DNA from 2 places in the Streptomyces sp. NBC_00258 genome. Region 1 is predicted to be linked to the other one. Evidence: predicted binding sites of a transcription regulator. Region 1 holds the regulator's gene; the other holds the start of a gene.

Region 1 (12,089 bases):
GGCCTTCGCTCCGGCCTGGGTGAAGGCCGCCAACTCCTCGGGGGACACACCGCCTTCGGGGCCCACGACGAGCACGATCCGCCCGGTGGAGGGAAGCTCGGCCGTCGCGAGCGGCTCGCTCCCGTACGCCCGGTCCTCGTGCAACACCACCCCAAGCTCCGCATTGGCGAGAAACGCGGCAACCTGCTTGGTCGTCATCGCGTCCGCGACCTGCGGAAACCGCACCCGCCGCGACTGCTTGCCCGCCTCGCGCGCGGTGGCCCGCCACTTCCCGAGCGCCTTGAGCCCCCGCTCGCCCTTCCACTGCGTGATGCAGCGGGACGCGGCCCAGGGGACGATCTCGTCGACACCGGTCTCCGTCATGGTCTCGACGGCGAGTTCACCGCGGTCGCCCTTGGGGAGGGCCTGGACGACGGTGATACGGGGAGCCGGCTCGGGCTCCTCACGGACCTCTGCGATGTCCGTCACCACGAGCCGGTCCTTGCCCTCGGCCGCCTTGACGACGCCCTCGGCCCAGCGCCCGTGCCCGTCGGTGAGGACGACGTCCTCGCCCGCCCGCAGCCGCTTCACGGACACGGCGTGCCGCCCCTCGGGGCCGTCGAGGACGAACTCGGGCCCGCCCGGGACCACGTCCACCACGAACACCGGGGCGGTCAACGGACCGAACCCCCGCCCGAGTGGGACGACAACGCTGTCTTGGCGGAGGCGAGTTCGGCCGCGAGCACCTCGACCAGCTGCCCGGCGGGCAGCTCGCGCGCGAGCCGGTGGCCCTGTCCCGCCCACAGCGCCATCCCCTGCGCGTCCCCCGCCTTGGCCGCCGCCTTGCGCAGGGGGGAGGTGAGGTGGTGGACCTCGGGGTAGGCGGCGGGCGCGTACGGCCCGTGCTCGCGCATGAAGCGGTTCATCAGACCCCGCGCGGGCCTGCCGGAGAAGGCCCGCGTCAACTCCGTACGTACGAAGAGGGGGTTGGTCAGCGCCTGCTTGTGCACGGCGTTGGCGCCGGACTCGGGGGTGGCGAGGAACGCCGTGCCGAGCTGGGCGGCGCTCGCGCCCGCGGCGAGCGCGGCGGCGATCTGGCTGCCGCGCATGATGCCGCCGGCCGCGACGATCGGGATCTGCACGGTCTCGCGGACCTGCGCGATCAGCGAGAGCAGTCCGATGCCGGAGCCGTCGGTCTCCGGGTTGTCGCGGTGGGTGCCCTGGTGGCCGCCGGCCTCGACTCCCTGCACGATCACCGCGTCGGCGCCCGCCCACTGCACGGCCTGCGCCTCCTCGGCGGTGGTCGCCGTGACCAGGGTCAGTGTGCCTGCCCGGCCCAGGGAGTCCAGGACGTCCCGGGTGGGGCAGCCGAAGTGGAAGGAGACGACCGGCACGGGGTTGTCGAGGAGTACGGCGAGTTTGGCGTCGTATCCGTCGTCGCGTCCGCTGTCGGGGTCGCCCAGTTCGGTCTCGTACCAGGAGGCCTCGCCGGCGAGCTGGTGGGCGTAGACCTCGACGGCGGCCGGGTCGGCGTACTCCGGCTGCGGCATGAACAGGTTCACGCCGAACGGGCGGCTCGTGGCGCCCCGCAACTGCTTGATCTCCTGGTACATGCCGTCGGCCGTTTTGTACCCGGCGGCGAGAAAACCGAGCCCGCCGGCTTCGGACACGGCCGCTGCGAGCTGCGGCACGGAGACGCCGCCCGCCATGGGGGCCTGCACGATCGGGAGTGGGAAGAGATCGGTCAGCGCGGAGGACATGACGGCATGTTGTCACGTCCTCCGTACAAGTCCGAATCCGGCCTTCCCCCGGGCATAAGCCACGGGAATCGACCCGCGGGAGGGTTCTTCGCCCCGCCGCCCCTGCCCTCCCCCACTCTCGGCTTCGCTCGAGCGGGGGGACCCCCATCGTCCCTTTCGGGGGCCGGCCCCCGAACCCCCGCTCCTCGAACGCCGGAGGGGCTGAAACACCCAGCCCGTCCGGCATTTGAGGACGAGGCCGTTCAGGCCGAAGAGCCCTCAGCGACCGTTGAACGCGTCCTTCAGCCTGGAGAACAGCCCCTGCTGCCCGGGTTGAAACTGACCCGTGGGCCGCTCCTCCCCCCGAAGCTGCGCGAGCTCGCGCAGCAGCCGTTCCTGCTCGGGATCGAGCTTGGTCGGCGTCATGACCTCGACATGCACGATGAGATCACCACGGCCGCCACCGCGAAGGTGGGTGATACCGCGCCCGTGCAACGGAACCGACTGCCCGGACTGGGTCCCCGGACGGATGTCGATCTCCTCCATCCCGTCGAGCGTCTCCAGCGGAACCTTCGTCCCGAGAGACGCCGCGGTCATCGGGATGGTGACCGTGCAGTGCAGGTCGTCACCGCGCCGCTGGAAGGTGGAGTGCGCGACCTCGTGGATCTCCACGTAGAGGTCACCGGCGGGACCGCCACCGGGCCCGACCTCGCCCTCGCCCGCGAGCTGGATCCGCGTGCCGTTGTCGACACCGGCGGGAATCTTCACGGTCAGGGTCCGACGCGAGCGGACCCGCCCGTCACCGGCGCACTCGGGGCACGGCGTCGGAACGACCGTCCCGAACCCCTGGCACTGCGGACACGGCCTGGACGTCATGACCTGGCCCAGGAAGGACCGCGTGACCTGGGACACCTCACCGCGCCCGCGGCACATGTCACAGGTCTGCGCGGAGGTGCCGGGCGCCGCGCCCTCGCCACTGCACGTCGTACACACGACGGCCGTGTCGACCTGGATGTCCTTCGTCGTGCCGAAGGCCGCCTCGTCGAGGTCGATCTCCAGCCGGATCATCGCGTCCTGGCCGCGCCGCGTGCGCGACCGCGGGCCCCGCTGCGACGCCGTACCGAAGAAGGCGTCCATGATGTCCGAGAAGTTCCCGAACCCGCCGGCGCCGAAGCCGCCCGCGCCCTGGCCGCCCGCCTGGGACAGCGGGTCACCGCCGAGGTCGTAGACCTGCTTCTTCTGCGGGTCCGACAACACCTCGTACGCGGCGTTGATCTCCTTGAAGCGCTCTTGCGTCTTCGGATCGGGATTGACGTCCGGATGCAGCTCGCGTGCGAGCCGCCGGAATGCCTTCTTGATCTCGTCCTGGGACGCGTCGCGGCGCACGCCGAGTACGGCGTAGTAGTCCGTGGCCACTTACGACTCCGCCAGGATCTGTCCTACGTACCGTGCCACCGCTCGTACCGCTCCCATCGTTCCGGGGTAATCCATGCGCGTCGGTCCGACCACGCCAAGTTTTGCTACTGCCTCGCCGCCCGAACCGTAGCCGACCGAGACGACGGACGTGGAGTTGAGTCCCTCATGGGCGTTCTCGTGACCGATCCGTACGGCCATGCCCGAATCATTGACCTCACCAAGGAGTTTGAGGAGAACGACCTGCTCCTCAAGGGCCTCCAGAACCGGACGGATAGTGAGGGGAAAGTCATGTCCGAAGCGGGTGAGATTGGCGGTGCCGCCGATCATCAGCCGCTCCTCGGTCTCCTCGACGAGGGTCTCCAGGAGAGTGGAGAGCACCGTCGCGACCGTACCCCGATCCTCCGCCTCGAAAGCGTCGGGGAGATCCTGCACCAGTTGCGGGACGTCCGCGAAACGGCGGCCCGCGATCCGGCTGTTGAGCCGCGCGCGTAGATCTGCCGTGGAGGCCTCCCCGAAGGGCGCCGGGCAGTCCACCATGCGCTGCTCGACCCGGCCGGTGTCCGTGATCAGTACCAGCATGACGCGGGCCGAGGCCAGCGACAGCAGCTCCACATGACGCACGGTCGAGCGCGTCAGGGACGGGTACTGCACGACGGCGACCTGCCGGGTGAGCTGCGCGAGGAGCCGGACGGTCCGCCCCACGACGTCGTCGAGATCGACGGCGCCGTCGAGGAAACTGTGGATCGCCCGCCGCTCCGGCGCGGTCATCGGCTTGACGCCCGCGAGCTTGTCGACGAAGAGGCGGTAGCCCTTGTCCGTGGGGATGCGGCCTGCGCTGGTGTGCGGCTGGGCGATGTAGCCCTCGTCCTCGAGCACGGCCATGTCGTTACGGACGGTCGCCGGGGAGACGCCCAGCCGGTGGCGCTCCGTGAGCGCCTTGGAACCGACCGGCTCCTCGGTGCCCACGTAGTCCTGGACGATGGCGCGCAGCACCTCGAGCCTGCGTTCACTGAGCATCGCGCACACCTCCAGCTGGTCTTCCCCGCGGTCTTCGATGCGGTCCTCGATCATCCTCGATCGTCTTGCCTGGCACTCAGCGTGCGCGAGTGCCAGCATCCCCGCGCCAAGTGTACGGCCGGTAGGTGCGGCCCGGGCAAGGGTGGCCCTGCGACGTCACGACGACGTGTACGGGGCTGTCCCGCTCTGTCCCGACTGCTGTCCACCGCTGTCTGCGCACTTCATCGGGCGTAGGGCTAGCGTCGGCGTATGAGGGTGACTTGGGAAGAGGCCGGGTGGGAGGAACTGGGTCCGCGTGTGGGACGCTGCCGGCTTCCGGTGTGGGACTGCACGGCCGGGCTCGTGGTGGGCGAGGGTGCGGCGCTCATGATCGACGCGGGGTCGGGGCTGCGGGAGGGCGCGCGGCTGCGTACGGAGGCGCGGCGGTTGCTCGGGGGCGGGCGGGTCACCCATCTCGCGCTCACCCACCCGCACTTCGACCACGCCTTCGGCGCGGCGGCGTTCGCGGGGGTCGAGATCTTCGGGGCGGTGGGCCTTGAGCGGGTGCTGGTCGACGAACGGGACGCCTTGCGGGCGGATGCCGTACGCAACGGCGCCGATCCTGGCGAGGCGGCCGAGGCGGCGGACCTGCTCGTCCGCCCCCGGCATCTCGTCTCCGGCGAGTGGACGCTCGACCTGGGCGGCGGCGTACAGGTCCTGCTGGCGAACGTGGGACCCGGCCACACGGCCCACGACCTGGCGATTCTCGTCCGCGGCGACCTGGGAGACCCCGGCGGCCCCAGCAGTCCCAGCGGCCCCGGGACGGGCTCGCCGGAGATCGTCTTCTGCGGTGACCTCGTCGAGGAGTCCGGCGAACCCCAGGCGGGCCCCGACGCCGTCCCCTCCCGCTGGCCCGCGGCCCTGGACCGGCTGCTGGCCCTCGGGGGCGAGGACGCGGTGTACGTGCCCGGTCACGGGGCGGCGGTCGACGCCGGGTTCGTACGGGCCCAACGGGACGCGCTGGCACGGCGTTTCGGCGTGCCGTAGGGAGTTCGTGGGGCCTGCCGCAGGAAACTCGTGCGCCTGGCGCAGGAGGCTCGTCGGCGTCTCCTGGGAGGGTTGTCGGCGTGTCGCAGGGGGGCTCGGTGCGCCGGACGGGGACCTTCTCCTATCGTCATCCGAATGCGCCAGTACTCAGCGGACCTGACCCCTCCGTGGAAGAAGCCCAAGCCCGTGCCCGAGGTGGCGGCGGAGCCGGGGCTCGTGGTCGAGGAGCCCGGGACCGGGTTCTGCGGTGCCGTGATCCGCTGCGAGGCCGGGACGGTCACGCTGGAGGACCGCTTCGGCAAGCACCGGGTGTTTCCGCTGGAGCCGCGTGGGTTCCTCCTGGAGGGGCGCGTGGTGACGCTGGTGCGCCCGTCGTCCGCACCCGTACGCCCCACTCGTACGGCTTCCGGGTCGGTTGCCGTGCCCGGGGCCCGGGCACGGGTCGCCCGGGCGGGGCGTATCTACGTCGAGGGGCGTCACGACGCGGAACTGGTCGAACGGGTCTGGGGTGACGACCTCCGGATCGAGGGTGTCGTCGTCGAGTACCTGGAGGGCATCGACGACCTGCCCGCCGTCGTCGAGGAGTTCGGTCCCGGGGCGGACGCGCGGCTGGGGGTGCTGGTCGACCATCTCGTGCCCGGCACGAAGGAGTCGCGGATCGCGGAGGCCGTGACGAGCGAGTACGCGCTTGTCGTGGGGCATCCGTACATCGACGTCTGGGAGGCCGTGAAACCGGCGGCCGTCGGCATCCCGGCGTGGCCGCGCGTGCCGCGCGGGCAGGACTGGAAGACGGGGGTCTGCCGGGCCCTGGGCTGGCCCGAGAACACGGGCGCCGCCTGGCAGCGCATCCTCGGCTCGGTCCACTCCTACCGTGACCTGGAGCCGGAGCTGCTGGGCCGCGTGGAGGAACTGATCGACTTCGTCACGGCACCGGAGTGAGCGCGGCGGCCAGAGGGCTTTTCTCGCCCCCGCCGCCCCTACCCATTCCCGTCACTACTCGGGGGCTCCGCCCCCGAACCCCCGCTGCGCAGTTCCCCGCGCCCCTTTCAGGGGCGCGGGGAACTGCGCGACCAGCCACAGCCGGCCCGCACCCGAAATCACAACGCCACGGGGCCTGGGGCGGAGCCCCAGGGGACGGGAACGGGTAGGGGCGGCGGGGGCGAGGAAAAGGCCCTCAGTCCACCAGGTCGCGTACCACCGCGTCCGCGAGCAGCCGCCCCCGCAGGGTGAGCACCGCGCTCCCGGCCTCGTACGGCCCAGGCTGAAGGAGACCGTCCGCGAGGGCCCGACGAGACGCCGCAAGGCCGTCCGCGTGGAGCAGCGCCAGCGGAACCCCCTCAAGGAGTCGCAGCTCCAGCAGGATCCGCTCCACCCGCCGGTCCTCCTCCGACAGGAGTTCCCGCCCCGCCCCGGGCGACCGCCCCGCCGCCAGGGCCCCCGCGTACGCCCCCGGATGCTTTACGTTCCACCAGCGAACACCGCCCACATGGGAGTGCGCCCCGGGCCCCGCCCCCCACCAGTCGGCCCCCCGCCAGTACAGCTCGTTGTGAAGGCAGCGCCCGGCGTCGGACGTGGCCCAGTTGGAGACCTCGTACCAGGAGAAGCCCGCCGCGGAGAGGCGGTCCTCCGCGATGAGGTACCGGTCCGCGTGCACGTCGTCGTCGGTCATGGGCACCTCCCCGCGCCGGATGCGGCGCGCGAGCTGTGTCCCCTCCTCGACGATCAGGGCGTACGCCGACACGTGGTCGGGCCCGGCACCGATCGCCGCGTCGAGCGAGGCCCGCCAGTCGTCGTCGCTCTCACCGGGTGTGCCGTAGATGAGGTCGAGGTTGACGTGGTCGAACCCGGCCGCGCGGGCCTCGGCGACACAGGCCTCGGGCCGGCCGGGCGTGTGCGTACGGTCCAGGACCTTGAGCACGTGCTGCCGCGCGCTCTGCATGCCGAACGAGACGCGGTTGAACCCGCCCTCCCGGAGCGCGGCCAGATACGCCGGGTCCACCGACTCCGGGTTCGCCTCCGTGGTGATCTCCGCATCCGCCGCGAGCCCGAACTCGTCCCGGATCGCCCCCAGCATCCGTACGAGATCGTCGGCGGGCAGCAGTGTGGGCGTACCGCCGCCGACGAAGACCGTGCGGACGGGCCGCGGGTCGTCGCCGAGGACCTTGCGGGCCAGGCGGATCTCGTCGATCAGGGTCGAGGCGTAGTTGTCGCGGGAGGCGAGCACGCCCCCCGAGCCGCGCAGCTCCGTCGCCGTGTACGTGTTGAAGTCGCAGTAGCCGCAGCGCGTCGCGCAGTACGGGACGTGGAGGTAGAACCCGAGCGGACGGTCGGCCGCGCCGGCCAGGGCGTGCGCGGGCAGCACCCCGTCGTCGGGGACGGGCTCGCCGTCGGGAAGTGCGGAAGGCATGTACTCCATTGTCCAGCACCTTCGGCACTCCCCGCCCGGACCCCTCTGGACCGCCTACTCCGCCTGCAGCACCAGCAGCGCCAGGTCGTCCTCCGGCGGCTTGCCGCCGAACTCGTGCACGAGCCGGCGGATCCGCTCGGCGATCAGCTCGGCGCTCAGGCCGGCGCACCCGGCGAGCGCGGCGGCGAGGCCGTCGTCGTCGTCGAACTGCAGGTGCCCGCTGCGGCGCTCGGTCACGCCGTCCGTGACGCACAGGAGGCTGTCGCCGGGACGCAGCTCGAAGGTTCCGCAGAGGTAGCTGGCGTCCTCGAAGACGCCGAGGAGGGTCTGCGGCTGGGCCACCTCGCCGACCGCCCCGGACGGTTGCAGGAGCAACGGCAGCGGATGCCCGGCGGAGGCGACCGTGCAGTGCACTCCGCCGTCGAAGGGCACCAGCTCGCCGTAGAGGAGGGAGAGGAAGCGGGTCTGCGGCCCCTCGTCCGCGAGCCCGGTGCCGCCCGCGGACACCAGGGCCCGGGCGGCCGCGTCGGCGGCCTCGGTCGCGTCGTCGAGGAGCAGCTGGTTGAGGCGGTCGAGGACGTCGGGCACCTCGTACCCCTCCCGGGCGAGGAGCCGGAGCCACGGCCGGGCGAGACCGATCACCACGGCCGCCTCGGGCCCTTTGCCCTGTACGTCGCCGAGGGCGAAGCACCAGCGGCCGTCCCCGGCGGGGAAGAGATCGTAGAAGTCCCCGCTGGGTCCGCCCTTGTCGCACGGCTCGTAGACGAGCGCGCTGCGTACGCCGGGGATCTCGGCGACCGCCCCGGGCAGCAGCCCGCGCTGCAGTACGCGGCTGATGGTGGCCTGGCGCGCGTACTGCCGGGCCGCGCCGATGGCGAGCGCGACCCGGCGGCTGAGGTCCTCGACGAGCCCGGTGATCTCGTCGGGGAAGCGGGTCTGCCCGGCCCGGCCGATGACCAGCGTGCCGAGCGGTCTGCCGCCCGCGATCAGCCGGAACGCGAGTGCCGATCCGCCGGTCGCCCGTGCTCCCAGCGCCTCGGCGGGCCACGGTACGGGCACGGGGCCCGCGCGGTCCGACTCGGGCGGTTCGGGCGGGTCCTTCTCCAGGAGCCGGCGCAGTTCCTCGATGCGGTTCTCGCTGCCGTGCCAGACGCGGGCGAGCCGTGGCCCGCCGACGACACCCCCGTCGGAGCGGCCCGGGGCCTCGTCCTCCAGCCACACCGCGCACCAGTCGGCGAGCCGCGGTACGAGCAGCTGCCCGGTGAGCGCGGCGACCAGGTCCTCGTCGAGCTGTCCGGCGAGCAGGTCGGAGGCCTCGGCGAGGAAGGAGAGGACGCCGCGGCTGCGCCAGTCCTGGTCCTGCATGCCGCGCCGGGGTGCGGGGGCGAGGATCTCGGCGGCCCGCTGCCCGCGCCGCAGCGCGTGTTCGCCGTCGTACGCCTCGGCCTCCTCCTCGACGGCCGCGGTCCCGTCGACGGGCAGGCGTGCCCACACGGTCTTGACGCCGGTGCGGTAGGTGATGCCCCAGGCGTCGGAGAGCGCGGAGACCAGGTGCAGGCCCCGCCCGTACTCGACGGTGTCGTACGGCTGCTCGGCCCCGTCTTCACGCACGACGCGCGCGGGGTGGTGGTCGGAGACCTCTATGACGAGGACGCCTGAATCGGGGCCGGGCCCTGGCTTGGAGCCACTGCCCGAGCCGTCGCCCGTGTCGTTGCCCGGGCCATCGCGCGAGCTGTCGTGCGAGGCGGCCGACCGTACGGCCCCCGAGTCCGCCGCGGCGGCCGCCGGGCAGTCCTCCGAGCAACGGCCGAGCCGGCACAGCAGCTCCACGTCCGTGCCGGCGTGCACCACCGCGTTCGTGACGAGTTCGCTGACCACCACCATGGCGTCGGCGACGAGCAGGTCGGTGATGAACTCGGTGCCGGGCAGGGCGAGTTCGGTCCACTCGGCGAGCGCGGTGCGGACGAACCGACGGGCGGCACCCGGCGCGAAGGGGTTGCCCGGTAAGGACGTGCGTGCCACCGCCCGCGGGCGCACTGGCGCCTCAGGAGCACGGGACATGGACTCCCGTTGCGTCGGTATGGGCCCCACTGTGCGGCTCCCTGAGCAGTTCGGACGATACGCCTCAGACGATGCGGACAGAGTGACAGACTGACCACGCCCATAAGCGCCGAGTTACCGAAGTTGGGCCACCATGAGTGAGAACAGTGCTACGCATGTGCTCGAAGACGGACAGATTCGGGCATCAGACCTGCGTCCCCTGCTCGCCGCCATGACCGCCGCCCGAGACGGCGACTTCAGCAAGGTGCCCGAATCCGGCCACGGGATGGTGGCCGAGCTGGTCACCGTGTTCAACCAGATCCTGGACCGCAGCCTGCACTTCAACTCGGAGGCGCAGCGCGTCCGCCGGGAGCTCGTACGGCACGGCCGGCTCGACGAGCGGCTCTCCGCGAGCCCGGGCCAGGGCCACTGGACGACCCGGGTCAACGACGTGAACCAACTGCTGGACGCGCTCGTCGCGCCGGCGGCCAACGCGACACGCGTGCTCGACGCGGTGGCGGGCGGCGACCTGACCCAGCGCGTCGACCTGCACGACGGCAACCGTCAGCTGCGGGGCGATCTGCGCCGGTTGGGGCGGACGGTCAACAAGATGGTCGATCAGCTGTCCCTCTTCACCGGCGAGGTGACCCGGGTGGCCCGCGAGGTCGGCACGGAGGGCCGGCTCGGTGGCCGCGCCAAGGTGACGGGCCTGTCGGGCAGTTGGCGGGACGTGACCGAGGCGGTCAACACGATGGCGTCCCGGCTGACCGCCCAGGTCCGTGACATCGCCCTGGTCACCACGGCGGTGGCGCGCGGCGACCTGACCCGCACGGTCACGGTCGAGGCGACCGGTGAGCTGCTCGAACTGAAGCTGACCGTGAACACGATGGTCGACCAGCTCTCCGCCTTCGCCGACGAGGTCACGCGAGTGGCCCGCGAGGTGGGTACGGAAGGCCAGTTGGGCGGCCGGGCGCAGGTGCGCGGTGTGTCCGGGGTCTGGAAGGACCTCACCGACAACGTCAACTTCATGGCCTCGAACCTCACTTCGCAGGTCCGCAACATCGCCCAGGTCACCACCGCCGTGGCCAACGGCGACCTGAGCCAGAAGATCACGGTCGACGCGCAGGGCGAGATCCTGGAGCTGAAGTCCACCATCAACACGATGGTCGACCAGCTCTCCGCCTTCGCCGACGAGGTCACCCGCGTCGCCCGCGAGGTGGGTACGGAAGGAAACCTGGGGGGCCGGGCCCAGGTCCGCGGGGTGTCCGGCGTCTGGAAGGACCTCACCGACAACGTCAACTTCATGGCGGACAACCTGACTTCGCAGGTCCGCAATATCGCGCTCGTCTCCACCGCCGTGGCCCAGGGCGACCTCGGCAAGAAGATCACCGTGGAGGCGAAGGGCGAGATCCTGGAGCTGAAGTCGACCATCAACACCATGGTCGACCAGCTCTCCGCCTTCGCCGACGAGGTCACCCGCGTCGCCCGCGAGGTCGGCACCGAAGGGAACCTCGGCGGTCAGGCCCAGGTCCGCGGGGTGTCCGGCGTCTGGAAAGACCTCACCGACAACGTCAACTTCATGGCCCTGAACCTGACTTCACAGGTGCGGAACATCGCCCAGGTGACGACGGCCGTGGCCAACGGCAACCTCGGCAAGAAGATCACGGTCGACGCACGCGGTGAGATCCTGGAGCTGAAGGACACCGTCAACACGATGGTGGACCAGCTGCGCGCCTTCGCCGACGAGGTGACCCGCGTGGCCCGCGAGGTCGGCACCGACGGACGGCTCGGCGGCCGCGCCCAGGTCCTCGGCGTGTCCGGCGTCTGGCGGGACCTCACCGACAACGTCAACTACATGGCGGACAACCTGACTTCACAGGTCCGCAACATCGCGCAGGTCGCGACCGCCGTGGCCCAGGGAGACCTCTCCAAGAAGATCGACGTGGACGCGCGCGGAGAGATCCTGGAGCTGAAGACCACGATCAACACGATGGTGGACACGCTGTCGTCGTTCTCGTCCGAGGTCACACGAGTGGCCCGCGAGGTGGGCTCCGAGGGCCAACTCGGCGGCCAGGCACGGGTGGAGGGCGTGTACGGCACCTGGAAGCGCCTGACGACGAACGTGAACGAGCTGGCGTCCAACCTCACCACCCAGGTCCGCGCGATCGCCGAGGTGGCGTCCGCGGTGGCCCAGGGCGACATGTCCCGCTCCATCACGGTGGAGACGCAGGGCGAGGTCGCCGAGCTGAAGGACAACATCAACCTGATGGTGGCCAACCTCCGCGAGACGACCCGCGCGAAGGACTGGCTGGAGTCGAACCTCGCCCGGCTCGCCGCCCTGATGCAGGGCCACCGGGACCTGATGGAGGTCGCCGACCTGATCCTGCGCGAGCTGACCCCGCTGGTGAACGCGCAGTACGGCGCCTTCTTCCTGGCCGACCCGGAGGAGGACGGCGCCTCGCTGC
Region 2 (12,089 bases), 2.7 Mb from region 1:
CCGACGACCCGGACATCGTGAAGGAGGAGGCGACCATCGCGCTGGGCCAGGTCGAGCGCCTCACGGACGTGGTCGAGCGGCTTCTGACGAACTCCCGGGACCCGCGGACCGGCTCCGCCGTCACCTTCGACCTCGACGAGGTCATCAAGCAGCAGCTCGCGGAGTGGCGTCCGGCCTACCGCAACGCGGGCCGCGCGATCGTCAGCTCGGGCAAGCACCATCTCCAGGCCGTCGGGACGCCCGGAGCCGTGGCCCAGGTCCTTGCCGCGCTGATCGAGAACTCCCTGATGCACGGTGGCGGCACGGTCGCGCTGCGCACGCGCGTCACCGGCAACCAGGCTGTGATCGAAGTCACCGACGAGGGGCCCGGTGTCCCGGCCGATCTGGGCGCCCGGATCTTCGAGCGGGCCATCAGCGGCCGGAACTCCACGGGCATCGGCCTAGCCGTGGCCCGTGACCTCGCGGAGGCCGACGGAGGGCGCCTGGAGATGCTCCAGGCGCAGCCTCCGGTGTTCGGGCTGTTCCTGTCGCGTACGCCGCTCAGACGGCCGCAGGACGGCGACGAGCAGACGGTTCGCTAGCGCCCCCGAAAAGTCCCCTAGCGCACGCGCTGGACCTGGCGGAACTGGCGGGTCGGGCGGTCCTCGTCCTGCAGGTAGGCCTGGCGCTCCTGGTCGAGGTAGGGCTCCGGGTTCTCCAGGAACGATTCCGCGCTGGCCACGGCCTCACGCGCCGGAGCCGCCCGGAAGACCCAGGTGCGGTAGGACCAGAAGCGGAAGAGCGTCGCGATGCCGATGCCGACGAACTTGAAGACGTTGCTGGCGAGGGGGCTGTCCAGCCCGAGCCCGTACGTGGCGGCGTAGAGGAAGCCGTTCTCGATGACGAGGCCGACCGCGCTGAACAGCACGAACAGCGTCAGCTCCTTGGTGCGGCCGCTCTTGTCGCGATCGCGGTACGTGAAGTACCGGAAACCGATGTAGTTCGAGACGATAGCGACGACCGTGGCGATCACACTGGCCCGTACGACCTGAAGATCAGTGGCACTGCGCACCACGTTGAAGGCGATCAGGTTGACCAGCAGACCGGCACCGCCGACCGCGCCGAACTTGGCGACTTCCCTGGTCAGCCGGTCGATCCGCATGCGGACAGCGCTGGGCGGCCTGGCATGTGCCCTGCGTTTACCACCTTTGCCCATGGTGTCGCCCAGCCCCCGTCTCGTCGGATACGTCAATTTCGTCAACCTTCGTCGACTCCGCCATGCTAACCAGCGGTTCCCTTCGGTGCCCGGCTTGGACTCGAATATGTGGCCGGGATGTGATGAACATGCGGAACTTCCGATGATCATGCGGGTGACAGGGGTGCCCCGGTATGGCCGATACCCTGGGGGCGTGACGTTCCCGGTAGTCGGCATGGTCGGCGGGGGCCAGCTCGCTCGTATGACACACGAGGCGGGCATCCCGCTCGGCATCAGATTCAAGCTCCTCAGTGACACCCCCCAGGATTCCGCGGCGCAGGTCGTCGGTGATGTCGTCATCGGCGACTACCGCGACCTCGACACGCTGCGGGCCTTCGCGCGGGGCTGCGACGTGATCACTTTCGATCACGAACACGTACCCACCGAGCACCTGCGTGCCCTGGAGGCGGACGGCATTCCCGTGCGCCCCGGGCCCGACGCGCTCGTGCACGCCCAGGACAAGGGCGTGATGCGCGCGAAGCTCGACGAGATCGGCGTGCCGTGCCCGCGGCACCGGATCGTGAGCGATCCGGCCGACGTGGCCGCGTTCGCGGCGGAAGGGCTCCCCGAGGGAGCCGAGGGTGACGGCTTCCCGGTCGTCCTCAAGACCGTCCGCGGCGGCTACGACGGCAAGGGCGTGTGGGTCGTGCGGTCCGCGGCGGACGCCGAGGACCCCTTCCGCGCAGGCGTCCCGGTCCTCGCCGAGGAGAAGGTCGACTTCGCACGGGAGCTCGCGGCCAACGTCGTACGGTCGCCGCACGGCCAGGCCGTCGCCTACCCCGTCGTCGAGTCCCAGCAGGTCGACGGGGTCTGCGACACGGTGATCGCGCCCGCGCCCGGCATCTCCGACGAGCTCGCGCTGCGGGCCGAGGAGCTGGCCCTGCGCATCGCGAAGGAGCTCGGCGTGGTCGGCCATCTCGCCGTCGAGCTCTTCGAGACCCGCGACGGCCGGATTCTGGTCAACGAGCTGGCCATGCGCCCGCACAACTCCGGCCACTGGACCCAGGACGGCGCGATCACCTCCCAGTTCGCCAACCACGTCCGCGCGGTCCTGGACCTGCCCCTCGGCGATCCGCGCCCGCGCGCGAAGTGGACGGTCATGGTGAACGTCCTGGGGGGCGACTACCCCGACATGTACTCCGCGTACCTGCACTGCATGGCCCGCGACCCCCAGCTCAAGATCCACATGTACGGCAAGGACGTGAAGCCCGGCCGCAAGGTGGGCCACGTCAACACCTACGGCGCCGACCTGGACGACGTCCTCGACCGCGCCCGCCACGCAGCCGCCTACCTGAGAGGCACGATCACCGAATGAGCACGTCCGCAGATGCGTCCTCCGAGTCGCCCGTAGTCGGCATCGTCATGGGCTCGGACTCCGACTGGCCCGTCATGGAAGCGGCCGCACAGGCCCTCGACGAGTTCGAGATCGCCTACGAGGTCGACGTGGTCTCCGCGCACCGGATGCCGCGCGAGATGATCGCGTACGGCGAGGAGGCGGCCGGGCGCGGCCTCAAGGTGATCATCGCAGGCGCGGGCGGCGCGGCCCATCTGCCGGGCATGCTCGCCTCGGTGAGCCCGCTGCCGGTGATCGGCGTCCCGGTCCCGCTGAAGTACCTCGACGGCATGGACTCGCTGCTCTCGATCGTCCAGATGCCCGCGGGCGTTCCGGTCGCCACGGTCTCGGTCGGCGGCGCGCGCAACGCGGGTCTGCTGGCCGCCCGCATCCTCGCCACGCAGGACGAGGAACTCCTCGGCCGGATGCGCGAGTTCCAGCAGGAGCTCAACGACCAGGCCACGGAGAAGGGCAAGCGCCTGCGCTCCAAGGTCGAGGCCGGCGCCGGCAACGGCTTCGGCTTCGGAAAGTGACGCGCATGTCGTCCCTGGACCGCGCCCGCGCCCTGCTCGCCGACTTCCCCGTCGTCGACGGCCACAACGACCTCCCCTGGGCCCTGCGCGAGCAGGTCCGCTACGACATCGACGCCCGCGACATCGCCGCCGACCAGAGCGCCCATCTGCACACGGACCTGGCCCGGCTGCGCGCGGGCGGTGTCGGCGCGCAGTTCTGGTCGGTGTATGTGCGCTCCGACCTTCCCGGTGCGGTGACGGCGACGCTCGAACAGATCGACTGCGTACGGCAGTTGATCGCGCGCTACCCCGCCGACCTGCGTGCCGCGCTGACGGCCGCCGACATGGAGACGGCCCGCGGCGAGGGCCGGATCGCCTCGCTGATGGGCGCCGAGGGCGGCCACTCGATCGACAACTCCCTCGCCACCCTGCGCGGGTTGTACGAGCTGGGGGTCCGCTACATGACCCTCACCCACAACGACAACATCGCGTGGGCGGACTCGGCGACGGACGAGCCGTCCGTGGGCGGCCTGTCGGCCTTCGGCCGCGAGGTCGTACGGGAGATGAACCGCCTGGGCATGCTCGTGGACCTCTCCCACGTGGCCGCCACGACGATGCGGGACGCGCTGGACACGTCCGTCGCGCCGGTGATCTTCTCCCACTCCTCCTCGCGCGCGGTCTGCGACCACCCGCGCAACATCCCGGACGACGTGCTGGAGCGGCTGCCCGCCAACGGCGGTGTGGCGATGGTGACGTTCGTGCCGAAGTTCGTCCTCCAGGCCGCCGTCGACTGGACGGCCGCCGCCGACGAGAACATGCGCGAGCAGGGCTTCCACCACCTCGACACGACCGCCGAGGCGATGAAGGTCCACCGTCTCTTCGAGGAGTCCAACCCCCGCCCCGTCGCGACCGTTCCGACGGTCGCCGACCACCTCGACCACATGCGCGAGGTGGCGGGCGTCGACCACATCGGCATCGGCGGCGACTACGACGGCACGGCGTTCACGCCCGAGGGCCTCGGTGACGTCTCCGGCTACCCGAACCTCATCGCGGAACTCCTGGACCGCGGCTGGTCGTCCACCGACCTCGCCAAGCTGACCTGGCAGAACGCGGTCCGGGTGCTGGGCGCCGCGGAGGACGTGGCCCGCGCGGAGCAGTCCCGCAGGGGCCCGTCGAACGCGACCCTGGAGCAACTGGACGGCTAGCACGGCCAGGCGCATCGGTCACGCGGGTGCGGGGTGCCCCAGAAGCATGGTCGGGGCGCCCTTCACCCGGGTCAGGAACACGGTCGCCGAGTTCGGCCCCTGCGGCTTCACCTTGCGCCGCAGCTCCTCCGGCTCGACGGCGGAGCCACGCTTCTTGACGGTGAGGACACCGACCCCACGCTCCCGCAGCAGCGCCTTCAACTTCTTCACGCCGAAGGGAAGCTGGTCGGTGATCTCGTAGGCGGTGGCGTAGGGCGTGTCCTTCAGGGAGTCCGCTGTGATGTAGGCGATGGTCTCGTCGATCAGCCCGCCGCCGTCCAGCTCCCCGGCGACCTCCGCGACCAGATGCGCCCGGATGACGGCCCCGTCGGGCTCGTACAAGTACCGCCCCAGGGGCCGCACCTGAGGGTCGGGCAGCCCCCGGCCCACGAGGGTCCGCGGCCCGGGCAGCAGGGTCGCACGTACGGACCCGGCCTCTCCCGTGCCGAACCACAGCACGGCCTCCTTCACGTCCCCGGAGTCCGAGATCCACTCGGCCCCGGCCTCGGCGGGGACGGTCTCGTGGGGAATCCCGGGTGCGATCTTCAGCGCGGCGAGTGGCGCTCCGAGGGCGGTTCGCACGGCCCACGACAGCGGCGGCGAATAGGCCTCGGGATCGAAGACGCGCCCGCGCCCGCCCCGCCGCGCCGGATCCACGAACACGGCGTCGTACGCGGATGTCGAGACCTCCGTGACATCCGCCTCGCGCACCTCGATCAGATCACCGAGCCCGAGTGCGTCGGCGTTCGCCCGTGCCACGGCCGCCGTCAGCGGGTCCCGGTCGACGGCGAGCACCCGGATCCCGGCCCGGGCGAGCGCGATCGCGTCACCGCCGATGCCGCAGCACAGGTCCGCCACCGAACGCACACCGAGCTCCTGGAAACGCCGGGCCCGGTACGCGGCGACACTCGCCCGGGTCGACTGCTCCACCCCGTTCGGCGTGAAGTACATCCGCCCCGCGTCCGCCGCGCCGAACTTCACCACGGCCCGCTGCCGCAACCGCGCCTGCCCGAGCGCCGCCGACACGAGCCCGACGGGATACTCCCGCCGCAGCCGGGTCGCGACGGCCAGCTCCTGAGCGGGTTCGGTGTCCCGCACCTCGTCGAGAAGGGCACGGCCCTGGCCGGTGAGCAGGGAGGTGAAGGCGGAGAGCGGATCGAGGTCGTTCACCGCCCCATTGTGGGCCAGTCGGTGGACGGCACGCGGTCGCCGGATGTGTCGAGGGCTCGTGAGGGGTGTGACCTGTGAGGATCCGGGTTCATGCGACTTGTACGACAAAATGATGGCAACAATGTAAATGGCGGCTCGGGGGACGCTCCCTCAGGGGCGCGGAGAACCGCGCGACAAGCCCCCACCGCCCCGCAGGTCGCAATCCGGCCGTCCCAGGCAGTACGCACCGCTCTCGTCCTGCTGACGGTCACCGCACTGGCAGCCGGCTGCGCGGAAGCAACTCCCACCACCGTCGAGCCCGCCGCAGGCCAACAACTCCTGAAGGCCCCACCGGCCCGGGCCATGGACGCCTACGCCACCAAGCTCCGTCAGGAGCAGCGGGCCCGCGCCACCGCGGCGAAGAAGTGGGGCCTGGCCGAGCCCCCGCTACCCGCGCCCCCCGCCCCCGGGCAGAAACCCCGCATCAGCACCCGCAAGGGCTTCGAGGTGGACGACCACGAAGGCCTGCCACCCGTCTTCACCACGATCCCCACCAAGGACAAGGTCGTCTTCCTCACCATCGACGACGGCGCCGAGAAGGACCCGGCGTTCCTGCGGATGATGAGCGAGCTGAAGATCCCGTACACGGCCTTCCTGAGCGACTACCTGGTCAAGGAGGACTACGGCTACTTCAGGAAGATGCAGGACAGGGGCGTGGTCCTGAACAACCACACCCTCCACCACCGTCAAATGCCGAACCTCTCCTACGAACGGCAGAAACAGGAGATCTGCGGCATGCAGGACGTGATCGAGAAGCGCTACGGCAAGCGCCCGACCCTCTTCCGCCCGCCCTTCGGCAACTACAACGAGGACACCCTGCGCGCGGCCAGGGCCTGCGGCATCAAGGCGGCACCGCTGTGGAACGAGGAGGTCTTCGCCGACCGCTGGGACTACCGCGAGTCGGACCGCGACCTCCACCCCGGAGACATCGTTCTCAGCCACTTCCGCGGCAAGGAGCACTGGAAGGGCACGATGCCGGACATGGTCCGCCACTTCCTGAAGCTGGTCACGGACAAGGGGTATGCGGTGGCACGCATCGAGGACTACCTGTGAGGAAGCGGCCGGCCGTCGGCGCGGCGCTGCTCGCGGGCCTGGTCTGCCTGGCCGGCTGCGCCCAGTCCGTGGACCCCATCGAGCGGCTGGGCAAGAAGGCCGCGCAGAAGGTACGCACGTACGGCCCCACCGAGGACCCGTACCGCCGCTGGGGCCTGGCCGCCCCGCTCGCCCCGGCGCCGAAGCCGCCCGACCGGCGGCCCTCCGCCCGCACCGCGGGACCGGGCCTGCCGCCCGTCGTCGACCGCGTCCCCACCCGCGACAGGGTCGTCTTCCTGACCTTCGAGGACGGCGCCGAGAAGGACCCGGGATTCGTCGACATGGTCCGCGAACTGCGGCTGCCGGTCACGATGTTCCTCACGGACAGTGTCGTCGGGCCGGGATACGCCCACTTCGGCCGGCTCCGCGCGGTCGGCGCGACCGTGCAGAACCACACGCTCGACCACCCGTACCTGCCGGGCCTGCCGTACGCCGGCCAGCGCGCCGAGATCTGCGGCCAGCAGGAGAAGCTCAAGCAGCGCTTCGGTATCCGACCCCGGCTCTTCCGCCCGCCCTACGGCGACTACAACGCCGACACCGTGCGCGCGGCCGCCGACTGCGGAGTGGCCGCCATCGTCCTGTGGCGCGACGCGGACCGCCTCCGGCCGGGTGACATCCTCCACTGCCCGGAGGGCCGGATGGGGGCGAGTCTCACCGATGCGACGACCGCCATGCTGAAGCGCATCCAGGGGGAGGGGTTCACGGTGGCACGGCTGGAGGACTACCTCTAGCGGGTTCGTTGTGGCTGGTCGCGCAGTTCCCCGCGCCCCTGAAGAGCGGGTCTGGGGGCGCAGCCCCCAGCAAGGCCCACCCCGGTTCCGGGTGCCGAACATCTCCCTGACCGCCGGAGGCAACTGGCACTCCGCTTGACCGAGTGCTAATCGCAGTCATAGTCTCAGGTCTGGCACTCACCGCAGGAGAGTGCCAATAGCGACGGGCAGGTCCGGCACCCGCGACGACGGATCCACCTGGTCGCCACCTCAGACAGTTAACCCCGTGAGATCTCCGAAGGGGGAGGTCGGATCGTGACGACCACCAGCTCCAAGGTTGCCATCAAGCCGCTTGAGGACCGCATTGTGGTCCAGCCGCTCGACGCCGAGCAGACCACGGCCTCTGGCCTGGTCATCCCGGACACCGCCAAGGAGAAGCCCCAGGAGGGCGTCGTCCTGGCCGTTGGCCCGGGCCGCTTCGAGAACGGCGAGCGTCTTCCGCTCGACGTCAAGACCGGCGATGTCGTGCTGTACAGCAAGTACGGCGGCACCGAGGTGAAGTACAACGGCGAGGAGTACCTCGTCCTCTCGGCTCGCGACGTGCTCGCGATCGTCGAGAAGTAATTCACCCGGCATTACCAGCATTGCAGTGAACTGCGCCCCTGGCCCCCGCGACCTTATGAAGCCGGGCGTCGGGGGCGCAGTTCGTTTCACCCACGTTTTCCGAGAGGGCTGAACCGCTCCCATGGCGAAGATCCTGAAGTTCGACGAGGACGCCCGTCGCGCCCTCGAGCGCGGCGTCAACAAGCTTGCCGACACGGTCAAGGTGACGATCGGCCCCAAGGGCCGCAACGTCGTCATCGACAAGAAGTTCGGCGCACCCACCATCACCAACGACGGTGTCACCATCGCCCGCGAGGTCGAGATCGACGACCCGTACGAGAACCTCGGCGCCCAGCTGGTGAAGGAGGTGGCGACCAAGACCAACGACATCGCGGGTGACGGTACGACCACCGCCACCGTGCTGGCCCAGGCGCTCGTCCGCGAGGGCTTGAAGAACGTCGCCGCCGGCGCGTCCCCCGCCCTCCTGAAGAAGGGCATCGACGCGGCCGTCGCCGCGGTCTCCGAGGAGCTCCTCGCGACCGCGCGCCCGATCGACGAGAAGTCCGACATCGCCGCCGTCGCCGGTCTGTCCGCCCAGGACAGCCAGGTCGGCGAGCTCATCGCCGAGGCGATGGACAAGGTCGGCAAGGACGGTGTCATCACCGTCGAGGAGTCCAACACCTTCGGTCTGGAGCTGGACTTCACCGAGGGCATGGCCTTCGACAAGGGCTACCTGTCGCCGTACTTCGTGACGGACCAGGAGCGCATGGAAGCCGTCCTGGACGACCCGTACATCCTGATCCACCAGGGCAAGATCTCCTCCATCCAGGACATGCTGCCGCTGCTGGAGAAGGTCATCCAGACCAACGCCTCCAAGCCGCTGCTGATCATCGCCGAGGACGTCGAGGGCGAGGCCCTGTCGACCCTGGTCGTGAACAAGATCCGCGGCACGTTCAACGCCGTCGCCGTGAAGGCCCCCGGCTTCGGTGACCGCCGCAAGGCGATGCTCGGCGACATGGCCGCGCTCACCGGCGCCGAGGTCATCGCCGAGGAGGTCGGCCTCAAGCTCGACCAGGTCGGCCTCGACGTGCTGGGCACCGCCCGCCGCGTCACCATCTCGAAGGACGACACGGTCATCGTCGACGGCGGTGGCGACACCGGCGCCGTGGCCGGCCGTGTCAACCAGATCAAGGCCGAGATCGAGAACACCGACTCCGACTGGGACCGCGAGAAGCTCCAGGAGCGCCTCGCGAAGCTGGCCGGCGGCGTGTGCGTCATCAAGGTCGGCGCCGCCACCGAGGTGGAGCTCAAGGAGAAGAAGCACCGTCTGGAGGACGCCATCTCCGCGACCCGCGCCGCGGTCGAGGAGGGCATCGTCTCCGGTGGTGGCTCCGCGCTCGTCCACGCCGTCAAGGTCCTCGAGGGCAACCTCGGCAAGACCGGCGACGAGGCCACGGGTGTCGCGGTCGTCCGCAGGGCCGCCGTCGAGCCGCTGCGCTGGATCGCCGAGAACGCCGGCCTGGAGGGTTACGTCATCACCTCCAAGGTCGCCGAGCTCGACAAGGGCCAGGGCTTCAACGCCGCCACCGGCGAGTACGGCGACCTGGTCAAGCAGGGCGTCATCGACCCGGTCAAGGTCACCCGCTCCGCCCTGGAGAACGCCGCCTCCATCGCCTCCCTGCTCCTCACGACCGAGACCCTGGTCGTCGAGAAGCCGGCCGAGGAAGAGGGCGACGCGGGTCACGGCCACGGTCACGGCCACTCCCACTAGGCGCAAGCCGCTTCCGGGCGGCCCGAGGGGGCGTACGTCCCTTTGAGCGCCCGGCGAAGGCCCGGTACCCCGTCTCGGGGGACCGGGCCTTCGTGCTGTCGTCGGCGCGGCCCGGCGCGGTCAGACCTCCAGCTGGTCCAGCACCCCGAGCTGGCCCATCAGCCCCAGCCGGTCGTACTGCCACCACCCCTCGACGACCTTGCCGTCCTCGCGGCACCGGTGAATGGTCATACCGGTCATGGTGACCTGCTTGCCGCTGGCCGGTATCCCCATGAAGTCACCCGTGTGGGTGCCGTTCCAGGTCCAGCGCGTACAGACCCGGTCGCCGTCGGAGATCTGGTCCTCGATGGTGAACACGAAGTCGAACCCGGCCCGCCACATCTCCACCTCGCGGCGCATGGCGTCCATCCCGATCACGTCCTGCTCGTTGGACGGATCATGGTCGTGGTAGTTCTCCGCGACGGTCTCGTCCCACGACGGCAGGGTGCCCTTCCCGGCGAGCAGTCCGAAGAGATTGCGGACGCTGGCCTTGTAGAGCCGCTCGTCCCGCACCACGTCGAGATCCGTGAACGTCGGCATCTCGTCACAGAGTGCCACCATCTCCCGGAAGATCCGGTCGGTCTCCGGAAGGTTCGAGTTCCGCATCGCCTCCTCGAAGGACGGAAACTCCACGATCTCGATGAAGTGCCCGGCGTCGTGCCGGTCCTTCCCGATCACGTTGTGCGTCGCGGTCCGCTTGCCCTTGGTCTGCTCGACCCAGGTGTCCATGAGCCGGTTCATCTCGTCGATCCGGCTGGTCTTGCAGTCGATCAGCTGTACGAAAGTCATGGCGCTGCCTCCCGGCACTTCGAGTCCGGTTGAATACGCCCATTTTAGTGAAAATCCCCTTCAGCCGTTTTTCAGCCGAAGGGGATTGTGCCGCTGCCTAAGTGTCCGTCCACGTCACCGCGCACGACCGGGCTCACTTCGGCCCGTACTTCCGCCCTGTCTTCGAACTGATCCCACTGAGCAACGCACGCGGTGTCACCTTCGCGACACCCATCAGGGCCTTGTAGCGCGGGTCCGGAATGGACAGCGACTTGCCCCGCGCCAGGTCGGCCAGCGCGGCCGTGACCACCTTGTCGGCGTCCAGCCACATCCAGTTCGGGATGTTGTCCGTCCCCATCCCGGCCCGCTCGTGGAACTCGGTCCGCACGAACCCGGGGCACAGCGCCATCAGCCGCACACCACTGCCGGACAGGTCCTTCGCCACGCCCTGCGTGAACTGCACGACCCACGCCTTCGACGCCCCGTACGTACCGCGCGGCACGAACGCGGCCGTGGACGCCACGTTGACGACACCGCCGCGCCCGCGCGCCCGCATGGACCCGGCCGCCGCCGACGTCAGCCGGAGCACCGCCTCGCAGTGCACCTTGAGCATCTTCAGCTCGTCCTCCATCGGTACGTCCAGATAGAGGCCCTTGTTGCCGAAGCCCGCGTTGTTGATCAGCAGGTCGACCGCGTTCTTGCGGTCCGAGAGGCGGGCGGCCACCGCCTCGATGCCCTCGTCGGTCGCCAGATCCGCCGTCAGCACCTCCGCCTCGATGCCGTGCCGGTCGTGCAGTTCGGTCGCCTGCTCACCGAGCCGCTTCTTGTCGCGCGCCACCAGCACGAGGTTGTGCCCGTCGGAGGAGAGCCGCCGCGCGAAGGCGGCACCGATGCCCGCGGTCGATCCCGTAATCAGAGCCGTTGTCATGGCCCAAGATTAGTGACCCGTCTCATGCTGTCCGTGCGCCGAACGACCCGAAAGTACCCCCGTCGGCTGTGCCTTCCCCACAACCTCCACAACGACGAACTGCCCCGTCATCTCCCGGCCTTCGCACTGCGGTGGACGGCGGTGGGATTTGCGCGGAGTGTCCGGACCGGCCGCCCCTCGCTGCCGGGCTCCTCCAACTCGACCGGCGGGACGCCGGTCTCAGCTCACTTCGCGTCCTGGCCGTACTTCTCCACGTACTCCCGCGCGTGCTTCAGCGCCTCCGGATGCAGTGCGTCCGACGCCTCCAACACCCGTGGCAGCAGGCCTCGTTCGGTCGTGACGGCGCGGAACTGGAGGGCGACGGTCACCTCGTGGTCGGGCCGGTGGACGATCTCGATCGGGTCGCCGGCCCGCAGCTCACCCGGCTCGATCACCCGCAGATACGCACCGGGTGCCCCCTTCGCGGTGAACCGCTTGACCCACCCCTTCTCGCCCAGATGGCCCTGGAAGGTGAGACAGGGAATCCGCCCGGAGGTGACCTCCAGGACGACCTCGGAGCCGACCCGCCAGCGCTCCCCGATCCGCGCGCCGGACACGTCGAGGCCCTCCGTCGTGAGGTTCTCCCCGAACATTCCGCTGGCCAGGG

The links. Region 1 encodes HrcA, which represses chaperone genes, less so after heat shock. Its sites were predicted from a motif close to TTNGCACTCNGNNNNNCNGAGTGCNAA; they were not measured.
Region 2: groES (co-chaperone GroES) is a predicted target of HrcA. The motif match lies at 7,479-7,505, and genes of this name have one in related genera.

Annotation. Positions count from the first base shown of each region.
Region 1 is NZ_CP108081.1:8,051,912-8,064,000, reverse strand. It holds gene OG718_RS36010 (16S rRNA (uracil(1498)-N(3))-methyltransferase) at 1-657, opposite strand, end outside; gene OG718_RS36005 (nitronate monooxygenase) at 654-1,739, opposite strand; gene dnaJ (molecular chaperone DnaJ) at 1,998-3,134, opposite strand; gene hrcA (heat-inducible transcriptional repressor HrcA) at 3,135-4,151, opposite strand; gene OG718_RS35990 (MBL fold metallo-hydrolase) at 4,401-5,177, shown strand; gene OG718_RS35985 (DUF3097 domain-containing protein) at 5,313-6,116, shown strand; gene hemW (radical SAM family heme chaperone HemW) at 6,352-7,584, opposite strand; gene OG718_RS35975 (ATP-binding SpoIIE family protein phosphatase) at 7,639-9,645, opposite strand; gene OG718_RS35970 (HAMP domain-containing protein) at 9,779-12,089, shown strand, end outside.
Region 2 is NZ_CP108081.1:5,345,642-5,357,730, reverse strand. It holds gene OG718_RS23720 (ATP-binding protein) at 1-581, shown strand, start outside; gene OG718_RS23715 (GtrA family protein) at 599-1,141, opposite strand; gene OG718_RS23710 (5-(carboxyamino)imidazole ribonucleotide synthase) at 1,338-2,549, shown strand; gene purE (5-(carboxyamino)imidazole ribonucleotide mutase) at 2,546-3,100, shown strand; gene OG718_RS23700 (dipeptidase) at 3,106-4,284, shown strand; gene OG718_RS23695 (THUMP-like domain-containing protein) at 4,303-5,493, opposite strand; gene OG718_RS23690 (polysaccharide deacetylase family protein) at 5,584-6,585, shown strand; gene OG718_RS23685 (polysaccharide deacetylase family protein) at 6,582-7,355, shown strand; gene groES (co-chaperone GroES) at 7,650-7,958, shown strand; gene groL (chaperonin GroEL) at 8,080-9,708, shown strand; gene OG718_RS23670 (ester cyclase) at 9,829-10,536, opposite strand; gene OG718_RS23665 (SDR family NAD(P)-dependent oxidoreductase) at 10,670-11,443, opposite strand; gene OG718_RS23660 (MOSC domain-containing protein) at 11,668-12,089, opposite strand, start outside.